2 regions of the Enterobacter sp. UPMP2060 genome follow, and region 1 is predicted to be linked to the other one. Evidence: predicted binding sites of a transcription regulator. Region 1 holds the regulator's gene; the other holds the start of a gene.
The links. Region 1 encodes LexA, which represses DNA repair genes until DNA is damaged. Its sites were predicted from a motif close to TNCTGTATGTACATACAGNA; they were not measured.
Positions count from the first base shown of each region.

Region 1 (4,622 bases):
TGAGACGGTGATCAGCCCCTGACGACGCAGCTCTTCCGTCAGTTTGTCCAGTTCGCCCGCCAGCTCGTCTTTGCTCCAGCGCAGGAACAGCTCCGCTTTCAGCATCGGATAGAGCGTCTCAACGTGACGCAATAGCTCCTGACGCGAAATACGGCGATGCTGGGTGATGATAGCCGCCATGAGCGACGGCAGCATCAGCATATGGGTGATGTTGTTGCGGTAGTAGGTCATCAGCACTGCCTGCTCGCGCGGCAGAATAATGATGTCGCCGATCGTGTCCTTTTCGACTTCAAACTTGTTCATCTGCAGCGCGTGATCGATAAGCTCACTGGCGGTAGCAGAAGGCACGGTTGAATCAACGGAATACGGCACGTTGCGCATCATGTCCAGATAGCAATCCAGCTGCTCCGTGAGCTGTTCGCGGGTCAGCGAGCGCTGACGCGAAGCCAGAAGCGCCGTACAGCACAGGTTCATGGCGTTAGCCGCACCGGCGTTGTTAATGCGCACCATCAGCTCGGACGCGATGCCGTTGACCGTTGGCGTCAGCCAGGCCGGACGAATCGCTTCGATAGGATCGATGGACTCGCGCCACTCGGGAACGTGATGGTTCAGATACGTCATCAGCGGCATCGGTTCGCCGAAGTTCACGTAGCCCTGACCGAGATTGCGTAGCTTGCTCAAGCCGCGCAGCATCTGCGGCAGGCTCTCTTTCTCTTTGGTCGCACCGCGCAGCTCTTTGGCGTACGTGCCCACTTCCATCACGTGCTCATAGCCAATGTAGATTGGCACCAGCGTGATTGGACGGGTTCCTCCGCGCAGCATCGCCTGAATGGTCATCGACAGCGTGCCGGTCTTCGGATCAAGCAGACGTCCGGTACGGGAACGACCGCCCTCCACGAAGTACTCCACGGAATAGCCGCGGCTGAACAGCTCGCCCAGATACTCGCGGAACACGGTGGAGTAAAGCTTGTTGCCCTTGAAGGTGCGACGGATAAAGAACGCGCCCAGGCGGCGGAAAATCGGACCTGCTGGCCAGAAATTCAGGTTGATACCGGCAGCAATGTGCGGCGGTACCAGCCCCTGGTGATAGAGCACGTAGGAAAGAAGCAGGTAGTCCATGTGGCTGCGGTGGCAGGGAACATAGACGATCTCATGGCCATCGTGCGCCAGCTGACGCACACGTTCGGCATTATGAACGTTGATGCCCTGATACAGGCGGTTCCAGGTAAAGCCGAGAATACGATCGGACAGGCGAATCATCTCGTAAGAGAAGTTCGCTGCAATCTCTTCCATCAGCGCAATGGCGTTCTGCTGGGCTTTCTCATGCGATATTTTCTTGCTGCGCGCTTCGTCTTCAACGGCGCGGGCAATCGCTTTGGAGGCCAAAAGCTTGTTGAACAGATCCTGACGCGCCGGGAGACGCGGCCCTACGGCAGCGAGGCGCTGGCGCGCGAAGTGCATACGCGCCACGCGCGCCAGTTTTTGCGCGATGATCTTGTCGGTACCGTGCTCGTCCGCCATACGACGCAGCGAAACGGAAGGGGAGAAACGCACAAAGCTGTCGCGTCCCAGCCAGGAGACCGCGAAGAACTTCTGGATGCCGTTAAGCATGCGCAGCGGCGGGTTCTCTTCACCTTTTTCACGGCCCGGACGACGACCAAACATCACCGACACCGGCACCATCTGCACATCCAGATCGGGGTTGCTGCGGTGCAGGTCAAGATAGTCGTGGAACAGCTTGATGGACTCTTCTTTTGGCGTGTAGTAGGTAAACACGCGCGGTCCACCGTGAATGAACACGTAGCGCGGCAGCAGCGTACCGTCAACTTCAAGCGGTTCAAGCGGGTCCGGTAAGTCATGCGCCAGACACTGGGCGCGAAGCGTCAGTAAGTCTGCCTTCGAGTTATAAGGCAAAACGTACATAATAGGACGCGAGGTATCGAGCCCCAATTCCAGCGCGGGTTCTGCTGGGATAGACTTGCTTTTTACCAGGATGCTTAATGGTAAATTAAGTAATTTGTAGTAAATTCGTGGCCAGCCGGACATAAACGATGTAAAGCCTCTGGTTAATAATGCAATTGCGGCGCAAGGATAACAGAAAGCGCGCAAAATTTCTGTTGTTACCCGTCATACTTCAGGCTGTAGCGAAACGCGCTACAGTTCCTGTTACTGACGCTTTTTTTCATAAAAGGTTCTTTTAATGGCCAATAATACCACTGGGTTAACGCGTATCATCAAAGCCGCCGGCTATTCATGGAAAGGTTTCCGTGCCGCGTGGATCAACGAAGCCGCCTTTCGCCAGGAGGGCGTCGCCGCTATCATCGCGGTGATCATCGCCTGTTTCCTTGATGTTGATGCTATTACCCGCGTACTTCTAATCGGTTCCGTGCTTCTGGTGATGATAGTGGAAATTCTTAATAGCGCTATTGAAGCCGTTGTTGATCGCATTGGTTCAGATTTCCACGAGCTTTCTGGCCGCGCAAAAGACATGGGCTCTGCTGCCGTGTTGCTGGCGATTATCACTGCCGTTATCACCTGGGTCACGCTGCTTTGGTCGCATTTCCGATGAGCCTCGAGGAATAATTAAGTCCCTGGTTTTTTGTGCAGTTTTTGGTTCCAAAATCGCCTTTGACTGTATATACTCACAGCATAACTGTATATACACCCAGGGGGCGGAATGAAAGCGTTAACGACCAGGCAGCAAGAGGTGTTTGATCTCATCCGGGATCATATCGGCCAGACGGGTATGCCACCCACGCGTGCGGAAATCGCGCAGCGTCTGGGCTTCCGTTCTCCGAATGCTGCCGAAGAACACCTGAAAGCGCTGGCGCGTAAAGGCGTGATTGAGATTGTTTCAGGCGCGTCACGCGGTATCCGCCTGCTGGTGGAAGAAGAGACGGGCATTCCGCTGATAGGCCGTGTTGCCGCCGGTGAGCCTTTACTGGCACAGCAACATATTGAAGGCCACTACCAGGTCGATCCTGGCATGTTCAAACCGAGCGCAGATTTCCTGCTGCGCGTTAGCGGTATGTCGATGAAAGACATCGGTATTCTTGATGGCGATCTGCTTGCGGTGCACAAAACGCAGGATGTGCGTAACGGCCAGGTAGTTGTCGCGCGCATTGATGATGAAGTTACCGTCAAGCGTCTGAAAAAACAGGGTAACACCGTTCAGCTGCTGCCTGAAAACAACGAGTTCTCCCCGATTGTGGTCGATCTCCGCGAACACAACTTCTCTATCGAAGGACTGGCGGTTGGGGTCATTCGCAACGGTGAATGGCTGTAATCTCTTCCTGACAGGCTATGGCGCCGCTGTAGCCTGCTTCATTCTCCACTCCCGGTATTTTTCATGTCACTGCTGACGGAATCAGATAAGGCATTGTGGCGTCTCGCTCTGCCGATGATTTTCTCCAATATCACCGTGCCCTTGCTGGGGCTGGTCGATACTGCCGTTATTGGTCATCTTGATTCGCCTGTTTATCTTGGCGGCGTGGCGATTGGCGCGACGGCAACCAGCTTCCTGTTTATGCTGCTGCTCTTTTTGCGCATGAGCACCACCGGGCTCACGGCACAGGCTTATGGTGCAAAAGATCCGCTGCGTCTGGCGCGCGCGCTGGTCCAGCCGCTGATCCTTGCGCTTGGCGCGGGAGTGTTAATCGTTTTATTACGTACGCCCCTGATCGACCTTGCGCTCCATGTTGTCGGCGGCAGCGAGGCGGTACTGGCTCAGGCGCGCCGTTTCCTTGAAATTCGCTGGCTCAGCGCGCCCGCCTCGCTGGCAAACCTGGTTCTGCTGGGGTGGCTACTGGGCGTGCAGTACGCCCGTGCGCCAGTGATTTTGCTGGTGGCAGGCAACCTTCTCAACATTGTGCTGGATGTCTGGCTGGTAATGGGCCTGCATATGAACGTGCAGGGCGCGGCGCTGGCGACGGCGATTGCCGAATACGGAACCTTGATTATCGGTCTGTGGATGGTCTGGCGCGTGCTGGCGATGCGCGGGATCTCCCTGGCGCTGCTCAAAACCGCATGGCGCGGCAATATCCGTAAGCTGCTGGCGCTCAATCGTGACATCATGCTGCGCTCGCTGCTGCTTCAGCTCTGCTTCGGCGCGCTGACGGTTTTCGGGGCCCGACAGGGGCCAGAAATCGTCGCGGTCAACGCGGTATTGATGACGCTGCTGACCTTTACCGCCTACGCGCTGGACGGATTTGCCTATGCGGTAGAAGCGCATTCCGGGCAGGCGTACGGGGCGCGCGAAAGCGGGCAGCTTAGGGACGTCTGGCGGGCAGCCTGCCGCCAGTCTGGGCTGGTGGCGCTGGTGTTCGGCCTGGTTTACGCCTGCTTTGGTGAGCAAATTGTCGCGTTGCTTACGTCTCTTCCTGCGCTGCGCGAGCTGGCGAGTCACTATCTCATCTGGCAAGTCATCTTACCGGTGGTCGGCGTCTGGTGTTATCTGCTGGACGGCATGTTTATTGGTGCGACGCGCGGAGCGGAAATGCGTAACAGCATGGCGGTCGCGGCGGCCGGGTTTGGTCTGACGCTGCTGACGCTTCCCTGGCTGGGTAATCACGGTTTGTGGCTGGCCCTGGCCGTTTTCCTCTCGCTGCGAGGGATATCGCTGG
Region 1 is NZ_JBSKJQ010000011.1:69,896-74,517, reverse strand. Features, by position in the region: gene plsB (glycerol-3-phosphate 1-O-acyltransferase PlsB) at 1-2,046, opposite strand, end outside; gene ACWKXN_RS18490 (diacylglycerol kinase) at 2,201-2,569, shown strand; gene lexA (transcriptional repressor LexA) at 2,678-3,286, shown strand; gene dinF (MATE family efflux transporter DinF) at 3,350-4,622, shown strand, end outside.

Region 2 (4,622 bases), on a different contig from region 1:
GAATAGAGTGTTTTTACCGTATCCTCCTCTTTCTGGAGCACTTATGCCGGATTACTGTTTTTTCCAAAAAGGCCCGAACCTCATTGCGATCGAGAGCGCAAACACCGATGCGGCCGCTCAGCTCATCGCTCAGGGGTTTGAAAAACAGTTTGAGGAGATTGGCGCCGCGGATGAAAAAGAGGCGCTTACTCGGCTTGCCGATATCCGTAAAAATAACGAGATCGATCGCCATAACTTTCTGGCCGGTGCGGGCCAAATGCCGTGGATTGGCGTGCTGACGGCTGCGGCAACCTGGTTGACGCAAAAGAAATAACGCAACGATCGTCTACCTCGCCACCGGCAAATCGGCGTACCGCGTCGTATAGGCCGGTGACAGCATCTCACGCTTCATCGCCCAGGATTTCTCAATACCCTGCCCGGCAAACCATATCTTCCCTTTGCCGGAATGATTCAGGCTGTCCATCATCTCCATCAGCGCCGCGCTGTTGGCGCGCAGGCGATTATCGTCAAACAAATTAAGCTGGGCGACGCCGCTGCTGAAAAAGTCCGCCAGCATGACCCCGGCTTTCATATAGCGATATCCGTCAAGCCATATACGCCCCAGCGCCTCCGTGGCGGCGCGGATGATATCGCGCGAGTCATTGGTAGGCGTCATCAGGGTGACAGAAGCCTGATTGCCGTAATAAATTTCGTTGTCCGCGTGCGGGCTGGTGCGCACAAACACGCTGATAAAGCGACAGTATTGATGCTCGCCGCGCAGTTTTTCCGCAGCGCGTTCCGCGTAGGCGCAAATGGCCTGGTGCATCTCCTCGTACTGCGTAATACGGTGTCCAAACGAACGGCTACAGATGATTTGCTGCTTGGTGGGGGTGAACTCCTCCAGATCAAGACAGGGCTCACCGCGCAGCTCGCGGGCCGTCCGCTCCAGTACCACGTTGAAATGTTTGCGAATGACCCAGGACGACGCTTCCGCCAGCTCCAGCGCCGTGGTGATCCCCATAGCATTGAGCTTTTTCGTGATGCGCCGCCCTACTCCCCACACCTCCTCTACCGGAACCTTTGCCAGCAGCTTACGCTGCCGCTCGCGGCCTGAGAGATCGACCACGCCGCCTGTGCTGGCCCAGCGTTTCGCCGCATAGTTGGCCAGCTTCGCCAGCGTTTTGGTCGGGGCAATACCGACGCCAACGGTTAGGCCCGTATTTTTAAAGACCTGCGTGCGCATCTGGTGACCGAACGCTTCCAGCGACAGGCAGTGGCTGACCCCTGAAACGTTCACGAACGCCTCATCGATGGAGTAAATCTCTATTGCCGGGGCGAGATCGGTCAGCGTTTGCATTACCCGACTGCTGAGATCGGCATACAGCGCATAGTTCGAGCTAAAGACGTAAACTTTTGACGGATATAGCTTTTCTTTGAATTTAAAATACGGCTCACCCATTTTTATGCCGAACTGCTTTGCCTCCCGCGACAGCGAAATGATGCAGCCGTCGTTATTGGACACCACCACGATGGGTTTCCCCTGCAGATCGGGGCGGAATACCCGCTCGCAGGAGGCGTAAAAGCTATTCACATCAACCAGCGCGAACATGTTTATGCGTTTTGAGGGTGTGGGTGACGACGCCGAAGATCTGCAGCTCCTCTTCGGACTGAAAGGTAATCGGCTGATAGCGGGCATTATGCGGCAGAAGTCTCAGAACCGGACGGGTCTGTAGCTCTTTCACCGTAAACTCACCGGCGACCGACGCCACGACGATATCCCCGTGTTCGGCATTTAACGAACGATCGACCACCAGCAGATCGCCGTCGCCGATCCCCGCCCCAATCATGGAGTCTCCACTCACCTTGATAAAATAGGTCGCACTGGGGTGTCTTACTGCCAGCCGGTTAAGATCGAGACGATCCTCCACATAATCCTGCGCCGGGCTGGGAAAACCACAGGCCACGCGTTCTAAAAACAAAGGTAATTCAATGGCTTGTTTTGGGTGATAAGAAAAGAGAGTGTCCATAATGCCTTTCTCGCCAGATACTGTATATAAATACAGTATTACGGATTATGGACAAGGATCAAGGTCATTTCCAAAGGCGAACCCAAACGCGTTGAAGTTTGAGCGGTTTTAATTTAGCAACGTTGCCCGCCGTTAACAGGCCTGACAGCACAAGTCATATAAAAGTCATCTAGATTATGACTTATAAAAAATAAAATCACTATTAAATAACTACACATTGACTTTTAATTCAGATAAAAGCATATTTTACCGAACGAATTAACAAGACTTACTGGAGAATATTTTCCATGCCAGCCCGTGACTATCCAGACAAGCGTGTTGCACGCGGTCTGGCAAAGGAGGCCGATCTCAGGATGTTGAGCGCCCGCATCGATTCCGTTCTGATGGAGTACATCAGAACCACCGCCTTTGAGACGCGTAAGAGCAAGCAGGAGATTGTGGCGGAAGCGTTAGCGCTTCACAGGCAGAAAAGTCAGACAGGAGCCTAAGCGCGCAAAGCCGGAAGCACCCTCCAGGCTTTGCGCGTGTCACTTTTAATCCCTCAGCGAATTCAGCGTTTCCAGTGCTTCAGGCGGCAAACGCAGCTCCCCCGCCGCGAGGTTTTGCCGCAGATGCGCTACGGAAGAGGTGCCTGGGATCAGCAGAATATTCGGGGAACGCTGCAGCAGCCATGCCAGCGCAACCTGCATTGGCGTTGCGCCCAGTGAATCCGCGACGGCCTTCAGCCCGGAAGATTGCAGTGGCGTAAAGCCTCCCAATGGGAAGAACGGCACATACGCGATCCCCTGCTGCGCCAGCAGATCCACCAGCGCGTCGTCACCCCGGTTCACAATGTTGTACATGTTCTGCACGCACACCACCGGAACCATTTTCTGGGCTTCCGCAACCTGGGTGGCCGTGACGTTGCTCAGGCCAATATGACGCACCAGACCCTGCTGCTGTAATTCGGCCAGGGTGGAGAGCGGTTCAGCAATTGACCCTTCCGCCGGCCCGTGCGCGCTAAACATGATTCTGAGATTCACCACGTCCAGCACGTCCAGCTGCAGATTACGCAGGTTGTCATGCACCGCCTGGGTCAGTTCCTGCGCGGAAAAGGCCGGCAGCCAGGCACCTTTGTCGTTGCGACGGGCGCCAATCTTGGTGACGAGCGTTAGATCGTCCCGATAAGGGTGAAGCGCCTCGCGGATCAGCTGGTTAGTGACATGAGGACCATAAAAATCACTGGTATCAATGTGGTTCACCCCCGCCGCCACCGCTTCGCGCAGCACGTCCAGCGCGGCCTGCTTATCCTTCGGTGGACCAAAGACGCCCGGCCCGGCGAGCTGCATCGCACCGTAGCCCAGTCGTTTTACCGTCCGCGTCCCGAGCGCGTACGTCCCGCTTTTATCAATGCTGCTCATGTTAACCTTCCTCATAAAAATGATCCGGATTTACAACAGGTTCCTCACCGGAGCCCTTAGTTAAGCGCGAGTTAAATTAAAGTTTAAATTCTATACGACGATAGTATTGGTGTACCTCTGCATCCTTTCTAACGGACGACCGCTATGCTGAAAAATTTGCACGTGATTACCGGTATTATCTTTGCCCTCACCATATTCTGTCTGTTGCAAGTTGTCACGGGAGGGTTGTTCTACTCTGCCGTCAGCAACGATCGCCATAACTTCCAGAATTCCGGCGTGCTCAATGCCCAGCAGGAAAGCCTGAGCGACAGCGTGAACACGCTGGTGAAAACGCGCGTCACCGTCACCCGCGTGGCGATCCGCTACCTGAAAAACCAGCGCGACCCGGCTTCCCTTGCGGCGATCAATAAACTGCTTGGCACCGCAGCCGACTCGCTGGCAAAAGCCGAAGCCTATAACAAAGAGTGGCAGAAGCTGCCGCAGGTTAACGGCCAGGAGGCGGCATTAACCGACGAGATGCAGAAGTCCTGGAACCAGATGCACGAAGTGATGCGCTTATCGATTGAGTATCTGCGTGCCGACAACTACCAGGCCTATGGCGATCTGGATGCCCAGCAGGCGCAGGACGAGATGGAAGCGGTCTATAACCGCTGGCGCGCCGAAAACAACACCCTGCTGAAGGCCGCAACCGAAGAGAACCAGAGCAGCTTCACGCAGATGCAGTGGACGCTGGCAACGATTCTGCTGGCCGTTATCGCGGTTCTGGTGGTCATTTGGCAGGGTTTACAGCACCTGCTGTTAAAACCCCTCCACTCCATTATGAACCATATTCGCGCCATTGCAGGGGGCGACCTGACGCAGGAGATCGCTATCTCCGGTCGCAATGAGATGGGCCAGCTGGCCGCGGGCCTGCATGAGATGCAGCAGTCGCTGGTGACCACCGTCAGCGCCGTACGGGGAAGTACGGATTCCATCTACACCGGCGCAGGCGAAATTGCCGCAGGAAGCAACGATCTTTCCGCCCGCACCGAGCAGCAGGCCGCCTCGCTCGAAGAGACCGCCGCCAGCATGGAAGAGCTGACCGCGACGGTTAAGCAGAACTCCGATAACGCCCGTCAGGCCACGCTGCTGGCGAAAAACGCCTCTGAAACGGCCGCGCGCGGCGGTCATGTCGTGGATAACGTGGTTCGCACCATGAACGAAATCGCCGACAGTT
Region 2 is NZ_JBSKJQ010000001.1:834,211-838,832, reverse strand. Features, by position in the region: gene ACWKXN_RS04140 (hypothetical protein) at 44-313, shown strand; gene umuC (translesion error-prone DNA polymerase V subunit UmuC) at 326-1,588, opposite strand; gene umuD (translesion error-prone DNA polymerase V autoproteolytic subunit) at 1,572-2,006, opposite strand; gene ACWKXN_RS04125 (hypothetical protein) at 2,294-2,494, shown strand; gene ACWKXN_RS04120 (aldo/keto reductase family oxidoreductase) at 2,540-3,406, opposite strand; gene tcp (methyl-accepting chemotaxis citrate transducer) at 3,551-4,622, shown strand, end outside.
Region 2: the regulator LexA is predicted to act here: its motif matches at 2,025-2,044, upstream of umuD (translesion error-prone DNA polymerase V autoproteolytic subunit).